DNA from 2 places in the Desulfitobacterium hafniense DCB-2 genome. Region 2 is predicted to be linked to the other one. Evidence: riboswitches for the same ligand, from Rfam matches in the RefSeq annotation. Region 2 holds a riboswitch; the other holds the start of a gene.
What was found. A riboswitch is a leader RNA that binds a small molecule or an ion and turns the genes downstream of it on or off. The one in region 2 is predicted to bind cyclic di-AMP.

Region 1 (5,256 bases), 1.8 Mb from region 2:
TGACTCCACAAGCAGAAGAAATTCTTTTAGCTTATCGGTGGCCGGGGAATGTGGATGAACTAAAGCAAATTATCAACAGAGCCATGCACCTGTCCAACGAATCCCATATCTCCCAGCGTCATCTTAGCGACAATTTGGGAATATCCAAAGAAGATGGCTTCAGCCACGGGGTAATGCCTTTGGAGCGAATGGAGGAAATCCTTTTACGAAGTGCTTTGGAGCGCTATGGATTTACACTGGAAGGCAAGAAAAGAGCGGCAAGAGCTCTTAACATTTCCTTAGCAACACTGTACAATAAGCTTAAGCGGTATAATCTTAATCCATAACCAACCATACCAAGGTTGCGTAAGGAGGATACAGGGTGAAACAGACCTTTCCGACCCACAAGGGGGAGCTTATTGTTGAAGGGCCGGTTACGGCAGAGAGCTTAAGTCAATTGAGTTTTGACGATGATTTGAGGGCATTCCGCCCTCCGAAGCGCCAAAAAGAAGCCTTGATTGAAATCAGTGAAATTCCTGATGGCCGCATCATTATTGCCCGAATCGAGAATGATATTATGGGCTATGTAACCTTTCATCCCCCGGATTGTTTTGAACGGTGGGCTAAAGGCCCTCCGGAACTTTTGGAATTAGGGGCCATCGAGGTTTCCCCAAAAGTCCGGGGACTTGGGGTGGGGAAAAAACTGCTGCAAGTCGCTTTTTCTGATCCCGCTATGGAGAATCATGTCGTCATAGCTACAGAGTATTATTGGCACTGGGACTTGGAAAGGACGGGGCTGCGGGTTTGGGAGTACCGTGAAGTAATGGATCGTCTTATGTCAAGCGCAGGTTTGCACATAAGGGAGACGGATGATGAGGAGATATGTTCCCATCCGGCCAATATGCTTACGGTACGCTATGGTAAAAACCTTTCCCAAAGCAGTATCGATCATTTTGAAAAGATTTTGTTCGCAAATTCCGAACGGGGGGATTGCCTTGCCGGAAACGAATCAAGACCCTCTAAGCCAGGTAATTAACGCTGTGCAGGGAATTTATGGCCGTAAAGATCAGGCTCATGATCTGGAACATGCTCTCCGGGTCAGAGCATGGGGCAAGCAGATTGGGATACAGGAGGGTGCCGATCTATTGATTGTGGAGCTGGCAGCTATTCTTCATGATATTGGCCGCTCCGGAACCCTATCGAAAACCCATGCTGAGAGCGGTGCGGCCTTGGCCGGTGGCATCCTGCATAAATGCGGATACCCGGAAGACACTATTGAAGCTGTTAAAGCAGCTGTCCTTTCCCACTCACGGGAAGGCTATGAACCGGAAACGTTGGAAGCAAAGATTCTTTATGATGCCGATAAATTGGATTTTGTAGGTCCTATGGGGATTGCCAGGCTTTTTGTCTGGTTGGGGAAAGAAGGAAAACCTTTTTTTGGGCCGGATTCCTGTGAATCCTTTTACCGTGAAAGGATTCGTCACTACCATGAGCATATCCACACCCAGACCGCACGGGCGCTTTTTGAACCGCTCTTTTTGTATTCTGAGAATTTTTGGTCTGAGTTGGAAAAAATGAGGCTTAAAAAAGGCTAAGCTGGTTAAACTATGGATATATCTTTTTTGAGGAAAGGAAGTATATCCATTGCGCTGGTTGGGACGTATTTTAATCATCTTCATTTTACTTATGGCAGCTAAAGGCTTGTTTGCTCCAGAACAGCCTCAAGCCTATATTTCCGCACCGCGAACTCAGGTTTTATTGGAGGAAATCCACTGGCGTTCTGTTCAGATTCAACAAGCAGCACGGGATTTGCCCGGAAGTATCGAAGTGATGTTGCGAAAAATTTTTTCTGACGGAAAACCCGCATCTGAAGCCAAATCAGTTTGATAAACACCATTGATTTTGCCGGTATTGTTTTAATAAGCCAAAAAGAGAGCGCAAAGCTCTCTTTTTTGAATTTGTTGCTTTTTTTCATTCATTATCAAAGGCAATCGAGAATATGAATAGGCAAAGGTCGTTTTAAAAATTGTTCGTTTCGGTGTACAATAAGCGATGTAATCTTCTTTGAACTAGGGTGCGCTATTCTAGTGCGTAAAATGACTGTCGAAGGCGGGCCTAAGAATCCGCTAAGGGCATACCGATGAAGTTCCTGGTGGTGGCTTTCGACGCCCAGTCGAGGGTTGCTGCTGGGAGTTAAGGATGAGGGGGATCTGCAATGGCATGCGGGCGATACCCTCTTCCGTGGAGGCCTAAGTTCGTGGCTGCTTTTGGTTACGGCTTGGGGTATGAACCTGCATTAGGAAGGAACTTAGTGCAGTGTAGCCTGCCTTGAGGTGGAGAAGTTGGGAGGGCTGAAGGAACTTCTGTTCATTGGCCGATGAGCTTAAGTTTGCCTGAAATTCTTTTCTGCAAAAGAGGCTAGACCGTCACGGAGCGTGAAGGAAAACTTCTAGAGCGAAAACCAACGAGGATTAAAGTGCGTTCTTAGTGGCGATCAAGTGCTGGAAATGGTGACATTCTGGGCTGAGGGAAAAGGGAAACCGCCTGTCAGGAAACTGCAGGAGCTCAGTGGGAAAACCTACTTGACCTATGGCGCAATATTTATTCGTTGGTGTCCTAAGGTTCAAAGAGCAGCACCTCTCGTGAGAGAGGTGTTTTTACTTTTATCTTACTTTCTTTAGGCACAGAAAGCCAATGAGTGAATAGTCTGATATTAATAGAATAAATTTCCAAAATATATCACTTTTATAATTAATTGTGTGAAGGATTAAAGGCATTTTTCGCGAATACTACAATGCATAAGAAATGTGGGCTGAATCCGGACCGTGTGTCTGGAACGGGGGATAATCTTTTGGGGTGAATCGCAGTCATGCGTAGGGCTTGCACCTTTTTGCCCGAATCCGTCAACTAACCTCGTAAGCGACGAAAGGTGGAAAATTCATGGACTCTTCCTCTAAAAGGGGATGGGTGGCCAGTGTGGTGTTATCCGGCACCTTATTGGTAAGCAGCCTCCCGGGCATCTATGGGCCTGGAAGTGCCGCAGTGCCTGTGACAAGCTCCGAATCTATTCTCTTAAGGAACGCTTCATTATTTCAGACTCAGCAGGCTCAAACTCAAACTGTTGCCGATACGGTACTCTCCCCTGAGGTTCAAGCAGAAAAAAAGGATGTGATCCGGCAACCTGAAGCAGCAGCAATGGCCTTAGCTTACGCTTCGGTATCTGTAGCTGCCGATACGGATAGTCAGAGGGAATCACAGCAATTTACAGAAGAGGCTCAGGAAGATATCGTGTCTACCCCTGAAGAAACGATGGCAGCGATGGACATCGAAAAGCTTTCCCAAGAGCGGGCTTTGCGACAAGCTGCGGCTGCTCCTGTTCAGGAGATCTCCCGTGGCGGTAGTTCCAAAGTCGAAGAAATCAGCGACAATGCCCAAAAGCTGATCGGTACCCCCTATGTGTTTGGCGGGACGACTACGAATGGCTTTGATTGCTCCGGTTTTACTCAATATGTATTTAAAGGTTCAGGAATTGACTTGCCCCGAACCTCATATGCTCAATATGGAATAGGAACAGCAGTCAGCAAAGACGAGCTTCAGATCGGTGATTTGGTCTTCTTCGCCACTTACGATAGCGGAGCGTCCCACGTGGGAATCTATATAGGAGAAGAGAACTTTATTCATGCCGCCAGAAGCGGTATTAAGATCACCGGCTTATCGGACAGTTATTATGCTGGTCGTTACCTTGGAGCCAGGAGAGTTTTCTAATTCATAGGCTTGTCAATAGGGACAAAGGAACATAATGGGGAATATACTGAAGGAGTATCGCCTCATTGCTTTTTTAAAGCAGTGAGTGATACTCCTTTTTAGCTCTCCCAGCTCTGTTTCCGTCTGCTAAATTAGGCTATGACCATCTTTTCGGATCGGAAGCAAATTACCAACCGGTTGGTAATTTGGCTTTAATCGTCAATAAGGCAGCCAGGGCACCGGCAGATAGCTCTTGCATTCCCCGCCGAGCTCCGCCAATGTCCGGTTGTGGATATAGAGGTCCGTCTTGGCACATTGTTTCATCCGCTTATAATAGCATTGGCGGCAGAGTTCAACACGGTAATTAAGAATCATGGTTTTCCTCCTTATGAGAGTTGAAATGTTGATAGACCGCCGCAGCTGCCGGGGCAGGAAGGCCGGATTGCTGCAGTTCCTCAAGGGTGGCCTGGCGGATACTATCTATGGATTTAAAAAACTTAAGGAGCTGTTGTCTGCGCTTGGGACCGACCCCTGCTATGCCGTCCAATTCAGAAAGGGTCATGCTTTTAGCCCTTTGCTGTCTATGAAAGGTAATAGCGAAGCGATGGACCTCGTTTTGAATCCGTTCCAGCAAGCGAAAACCGGCGGAACGGCGATCCAAGGAGTGAATGCGGTCCATAGCGTCGATTAACGCCGAAGTCTGGTGCTTGTCGTTTTTGACCATGCCGGCAACAGGAATCGCAGCGTTTAAGCTGTGGAGAGCAGCCAGGGCGGCATGGATCTGTCCCTTGCCTCCATCCACCAGGATCAGATCCGGGAGCGGCAGGTTTTCTTGCTGGAGTCGGGCATAACGGCGCTCAATCACCTGGTGCATGGAGGCCGTATCATCCATATTCGGCATGGGTTGAATCTTGAATTTGCGATACTGACTACGATTAGGTTTGCCATCAAGAAACTGAATCATTCCTGCTACACTATGGGTACCGGCAATATTGGAAATATCAAAGGACTCGATGGTACGGAGGGAAGGGATGCCTAAGGCGTTGCCGATTTCCGCCAAAGCTTGGGTGCATTCCGTCAAGTTCCGTATTTCGATGGAAATCTGTTCGTGTAAAGTGGTTTGAGCATTTTCCATGGCCATTTGCACCAGATCCCGCTTTTGACCTTTTTGCGGCACGACCATGGGGAAGAGCTTTGTTAACACACTGATATCCAGGGGAGGGAGGAGGATTTCTTGAGGAAGAGCAGAACTCTCTGTGTAGAACTGAGCCAGAAAAGAGACAAAAGCTTCTTCCGGTTCCTCGTAATAAGGGAAAATGAAATTATCCCGGGAGAGCAGTTTGCCCTGGCGCAAATAAAAGATCTGAATACAAAGTTGATCTTGAGTATAGGCATAGCCCACCACATCCCGATCGACGAAGTCGTTTAAGGTGATGTTCTGCTTTTCCCCAACTTTTTTGAGATCCTCCATCAGGTCCCGGTATTCTTTGGCTCTTTCGAATTCCAGATTTTCCGAGGCCTCTTTCATTTTTT
Region 2 (5,256 bases):
AAGGCTCTATAAGTGGAGTTCAAAAAAGATAGTGGAGGTATTGAAGTGAGCGAGAAGAAATTGTTCCAGGGTATAGCCCATATTGGGATTAAAGCAATCGATATGGATCGGGCCGCCGCTTTTTATTCTGAGGTACTTGGCTTTGAACTCATCGAGCGGATTAAACCCGGGGATGTAGAGCTTATTTTCTTGAAATGCGGGGAAACTGTCATTGAGCTGATTGAAGTTAATGACCAAAGGAAATTCGGGGATGGCGTGGTCAATCATCTGGCACTGGGAGTAAAAGATATCTTTCCGGCGGTAGCCTGGTTGAAGGATCACCATGTAGAATGTATTGATGAAGAACCTCGTGAGATGGAAGGAGGACGCTATAATTTTTTCTTTAGAGGTCCCTCAGGTGAGAAACTGGAACTATTCCAGGGATAATCAGCAGCTCAGCCGAGGAAATGGGAGGCAATACCAAGTTGAGTTACGGTAGGCAAGAAAAATTAAACTTTAATTGGCAAAATGGGGATAAGCGTTATTACACTTTAAATCAACATTTGCGCCATTTTTTTGGTGACAAAGTGTTCAAGGTATCCCTTGATGCAGGATTTACTTGTCCTAATCGGGATGGCCGGGTTGGACAGGGAGGGTGTATTTATTGCAGCGCCAGAGGTTCCGGAGACTTTGCCGGTCAGGCGGAAAAATCTATTCATGAACAATTCTGTGAAATTAAGGAAGTCATGAACCGGAAATGGTCCAGTGCCAGATATCTGGCTTATTTTCAGGCTTATACCAATACCTATGCCCCACTGAAGCGCTTGCAGGAAGTCTATGAGCAAGCTTTGGCGGAGGAGGGTGTGGTGGGGCTGTCCATTGCCACCCGTCCGGATTGTTTGCCGGCTGAGGTGCTGGATTATTTGGAAGAGCTCAATCAACGAACGTATCTCTGGGTGGAGCTGGGCCTGCAAAGCATTCATGATCGGACTATGGAATGGGTGGGGAGAGGACATACTTTTGAGGATTTTCTTCAGGGTTTGGATAAGCTCCGCCGCAGAAACATACGGGTCTGTACCCATATGATTTATGGGCTGCCGGGGGAAACCCTGGAGGATATGTTCGGCTCAGCACAAACGTTAGCCAAACTCGATGTGCAGGGAGTTAAGCTGCATCTTTTGCATGTGCTGAAGGGGACACCTCTGGCTGATATCTACGAGCAGAGTCCTTTTCCCTTACTCTCTCAGGATGAGTATATCCATTTGATTTGCGATACACTGGAAATCCTGCCTGCGCAGACGGTTATTCACCGCCTGACTGGGGATGCCCCCCGCAAGGATTTGCTAGCCCCTCTTTGGAGCCTGAAAAAATGGGAAATTCTTAATGCCATTGACCGTGAACTGGAGAGAAGGGGAACCTGGCAAGGGAAAAAGGCGCAAAATAAAACGGCTGACACCACCCATTCAATTTAAGGAAAGGGGGCCAGCCGTAAATCGCTTGGCAAGATAAATTTTTGACTTTGGATAAGGTTATTAGCCTTCTTCGAATGATTTGGCTTGACTCTGTAGATTTTGATAGTATTGATTGGCCGGATTGGCCCCACTCTTATTCCCTTGAGAAGGAGTTCTGAGGGCAGGCGCTAAAGAGAGATAGCGCTTTAGGCTGTCGGTATGGGTCTGGAGGATGGCCTGATAGACTGGGTCAGGGGTTAGTTTTTGTGAATTCATACCGATTCCTCCTTATATAGATAGTTAATGATTAGGATAATGCACAACCTTACCTTCCCAGGTTCTGATGACTGCTTCTTCATCGTTTAGGGAAATAAGGTACTGTGGTAAGATGGGGGTTTTGCCACCGCCTCCCGGGGCATTAATAATATAGGTCGGAATGGCCAAACCAGAGGTGTAGCCGCGCAAGTTTTCCATAATCCTTAACCCGTCCTGAATGCGGGGAATAAAGTGGCTCGTGCCTTTAACATTTTTGGCATGGAAAATATAGTAGGGGCGAACGCGAATTTTAAGAAGTTCTTGGTTAAGGCGTTTCATAATCTCTGGTTGGTCATTGATTCCTTTAAGAAGAACTGCTTGGTTGCCTAAGATGACTCCCGCTTTGATTAAGCGATCAGCAGCTTTCTTGGTCTCCTCGGTCACCTCTTGGGGATGATTGAATTGAGTATTGATATAAAGGGGTGGATATTTTTCAAGAATAGCGCAGAGCTCATCGGTAATGCGCATGGGCAGAGTGACGGGAACCCGGGTGCCGATACGTTTGATCTCCACATGCTTAATTTCATGCAATTCTCCCAATAACCAGTCCAGCATTTGATCGCTGAGAAGGAGAGCATCGCCACCGGTGACTAGCACATCCCGAATCTCTGGATTGGAGCGTATATAATCCAGGGCGGCCTCCAGGTTAGCACGGGTTTCATGGAGGTCAATTTCCCCGATATTCCGTCGGCGTTGGCAGTGCCTGCAATACATAGCACACAAATTGGTTACATTAATAATGAGGCGATCCGGGTAACGACGTGTGATGCAAGGCGCAGGGGATGTATACTCTTCTCCCATGGGATCTGCTTCTCCGGAATCGTCGAGGATCTCTTCCACAGAGGGGAGACTTTGCAGACGGATGGGATCCTGAGGATCATCTTTATCGATCAGGCTTAAATAATAGGGTGAAACAGCCCAACGGTAAGCCTTGCCCACCTCGTTGATTTCATGTCTTTGCTTGGGGGTCAGGGGAAGCAGGGTGCTCAAGTTTTCAGCATCCTGAATACGGTTTTTAAGCTGCCACTTCCAATCCTGCCAATGCTCCAGGTCAGCATCTAACTGATCCAGTATAAAGTCTCGGTTTTCATTAAATTCTTCGCTTAAGGCAAGGCCGCAGGGAATCGTTTCTTTGCGTTTGTTGTAGGATTGAACTTTTTGTTTTAATTCCAAAGCTCTTGCTTGTGAAGCCTGTCTTGGGTTAGGGGGTAGAAATTCTATTGCCATAGTGATTGCCCTCCTCTATTTGCAGATATAAAATAAGTCTTTAGAATCAAAAAAGAACCTCGCGGTTCCCAAGAAAAAGCATATTACATAATCAGGTGTTTACGCCTCATGTGCTTCAATGCTTACGAGGTTAGCTGACGGGTTCGAGCTGAAACATGCTCTACGTTTAAAACGATTCACCCCTAAATTGGTTCCCCCGTTTTCCCCTTGGGAAATTAAGCCCATATTAAGTTGCATAACTAACAACTTAATAGTATCATATGGGTTGGTAGCAGTCAATTGTATATTTTGTACATATGTTTATTTTGTATATGGGTTATCTTAGTAAGCATTTAAGTGTAAGAATTTGTAGTTCACTTAGTAGCAGAATTAAAGGTTAATGATAAGATGAATCAAGGAGAGGAATCCGATGGAATATAATGCACGTTATCAGGAAATTGCGATAGATATTGCTCATTCTATCGTTATGGGAGAATACCGGGAAGGGGAAAAAATTCATGGACGCTCTACTTTAGCGGGTCGTTATAATGTATCTCCGGAGACCATCCGGCGTTCCATTGCTATCCTCCAAACGATGGGTGTAGTCATGGTAAGCCAAGGGGTGGGGATTACGGTAGTCTCCAAAAGCATGGCCGAAAAATTTATGAGGGGTTTTGACCAGAAAGCAGAAATTCAGGTCTATTTTGATGAGCTGAAAAAGCTGATGGAACAAAGACGTGAGCTCGATCAGAAGATCGATGCCCATCTCACGAAAATCGTGAACTATACGGATCGTTTGGCCAGCCGTTGGATGGATGTGGCCGAAATTGAAGTTGCCAAAGGCTCCAGCGCCAAGGGAAAAACCTTAAGCGATTTAAAATTAAGGGAGAAAACAGGTTTAACGGTGGTGGCTGTGGTCAGAGGGGGAATCGAGCAATTTTCTCCGGGAGCGGAGTTTATCCTGGACGACGGAGATATCCTACTGGCGGTAGGCTCTGAACAAGGGAAAGAAAAACTTCAGGAAATCCTTCGCTAGAATACAGGAAGTGGATAGCCATCTGTCGAAACTCTCTATGAATTATAGAGGACATGAGGGATGATGGATGATCTTTGAAAGCATAGTCATACTCGGTGTGGAATTAATGCTGGTCTTAGTAACAGGCCAGATGAATCTGTTAATTTTATTTTTAATAGGCAATACATTTTTTCTTTTATATCACTTAAATCTGGAATATAAAAAAACTGCCCGGCAGGCTACAGAGCGAAACGCGGAGCTTAGCTTCAAAATAGCCAACCAGACTCTTCCTTACCTGCGCCGGGGGCTTAATGAACAAAACGCAGAGTACATCGCTAAAATCATTCAAGAGATTGGCCAAGTGGCGGCTGTTTCAATCACAGATTGTGAAAAGCAGCTGGCCTACTTGGGCGTGGGCTGCGATCAGCATCATCCGGGAGATAAAATTCTTACCCGGGCGACACGGGATGTGATCCAATCCGGAGTTTATAAGATAGTACGAACTCAAAAAGAATTGAATTGTCCCAGACAGAACACCTGTGATTGTCCTCTGGCGGCGGCTGTTATCGTACCTCTGAAGTGTCAGGGTGAAGTAGTGGGAACCATGAAATTGTATGAAACCAAGGTTGGACAGCTCTCATCGGATCTGATTCGCTTAGCTATTGGGATGGCTGATCTACTGGGGATTCAAATTGAACTAGCAGAACTTGATCACCAGGCGAAACTGGCTGCGGAAGCACAACTGAATGCCTTGCAAGCTCAAATCAATCCCCATTTCTTTTTCAATGTTCTCAATACTATTATTGCCACCAGCCGCACCAGCCCCAATCGTTCACGACGATTGTTGATTCATCTTGCGGAATTTTTCCGCAAGGCGCTCAAATCCCATGGAAGTTTGATTACTTTGCGGGAGGAAATGAGCTTTGTTAAGACTTACTTAATTCTCGAAAAAGCTCGCTTTGGGCGTAAGCTTCATTTTAAAAGTGAGATTCCCGAAGAGCTCATGGATGCCTTGGTTCCGCGCTTAAGCGTTCAGCCCCTCGTGGAAAACGCCGTCAAGCATGGGATTACGGAGAAAATCGGCAATGGGGTCGTCTCTGTGAAAGTGGAGCAAAAAGGCCAGGAGCTGTATATTACTGTGGCTGATGATGGAGTCGGCATACAGCCGGAACGTCTCCAGGAAGTGTTAAAACCCGGTGTTGGTTCAGGTAATGGAGTGGGTATGGCTAATGTTCATGAACGCTTAATTGGCCACTATGGTAAAGAGTATGGTTTACAGATCAAGAGTCA

Region 1: linked by a shared signal. The riboswitch ahead of DHAF_RS15180 (C40 family peptidase) and the one ahead of eam (glutamate 2,3-aminomutase) in region 2 are both predicted to bind cyclic di-AMP.

Annotation. Positions count from the first base shown of each region.
Region 1 covers NC_011830.1:3,259,733-3,264,988, reverse strand. Annotated here, with positions in the region: gene DHAF_RS15200 (AAA-type ATPase lid domain-containing protein) at 1-326, shown strand, start outside; gene DHAF_RS15195 (GNAT family N-acetyltransferase) at 362-1,015, shown strand; gene DHAF_RS15190 (HD domain-containing protein) at 975-1,574, shown strand; gene DHAF_RS15185 (hypothetical protein) at 1,624-1,866, shown strand; cyclic di-AMP (ydaO/yuaA leader) riboswitch at 2,780-2,916, shown strand; gene DHAF_RS15180 (C40 family peptidase) at 2,920-3,744, shown strand; gene DHAF_RS26115 (hypothetical protein) at 3,943-4,098, opposite strand; gene uvrC (excinuclease ABC subunit UvrC) at 4,088-5,256, opposite strand, start outside.
Region 2 covers NC_011830.1:1,442,248-1,447,503, forward strand. Annotated here, with positions in the region: gene DHAF_RS06680 (DVU0298 family protein) at 1-2, shown strand, start outside; gene DHAF_RS06685 (VOC family protein) at 46-426, shown strand; gene mnmL (tRNA modification radical SAM protein MnmL/YtqA) at 447-1,451, shown strand; gene DHAF_RS06695 (hypothetical protein) at 1,512-1,706, opposite strand; gene eam (glutamate 2,3-aminomutase) at 1,731-2,972, opposite strand; cyclic di-AMP (ydaO/yuaA leader) riboswitch at 3,077-3,204, opposite strand; gene DHAF_RS06705 (GntR family transcriptional regulator) at 3,382-3,987, shown strand; gene DHAF_RS06710 (histidine kinase) at 4,055-5,256, shown strand, end outside.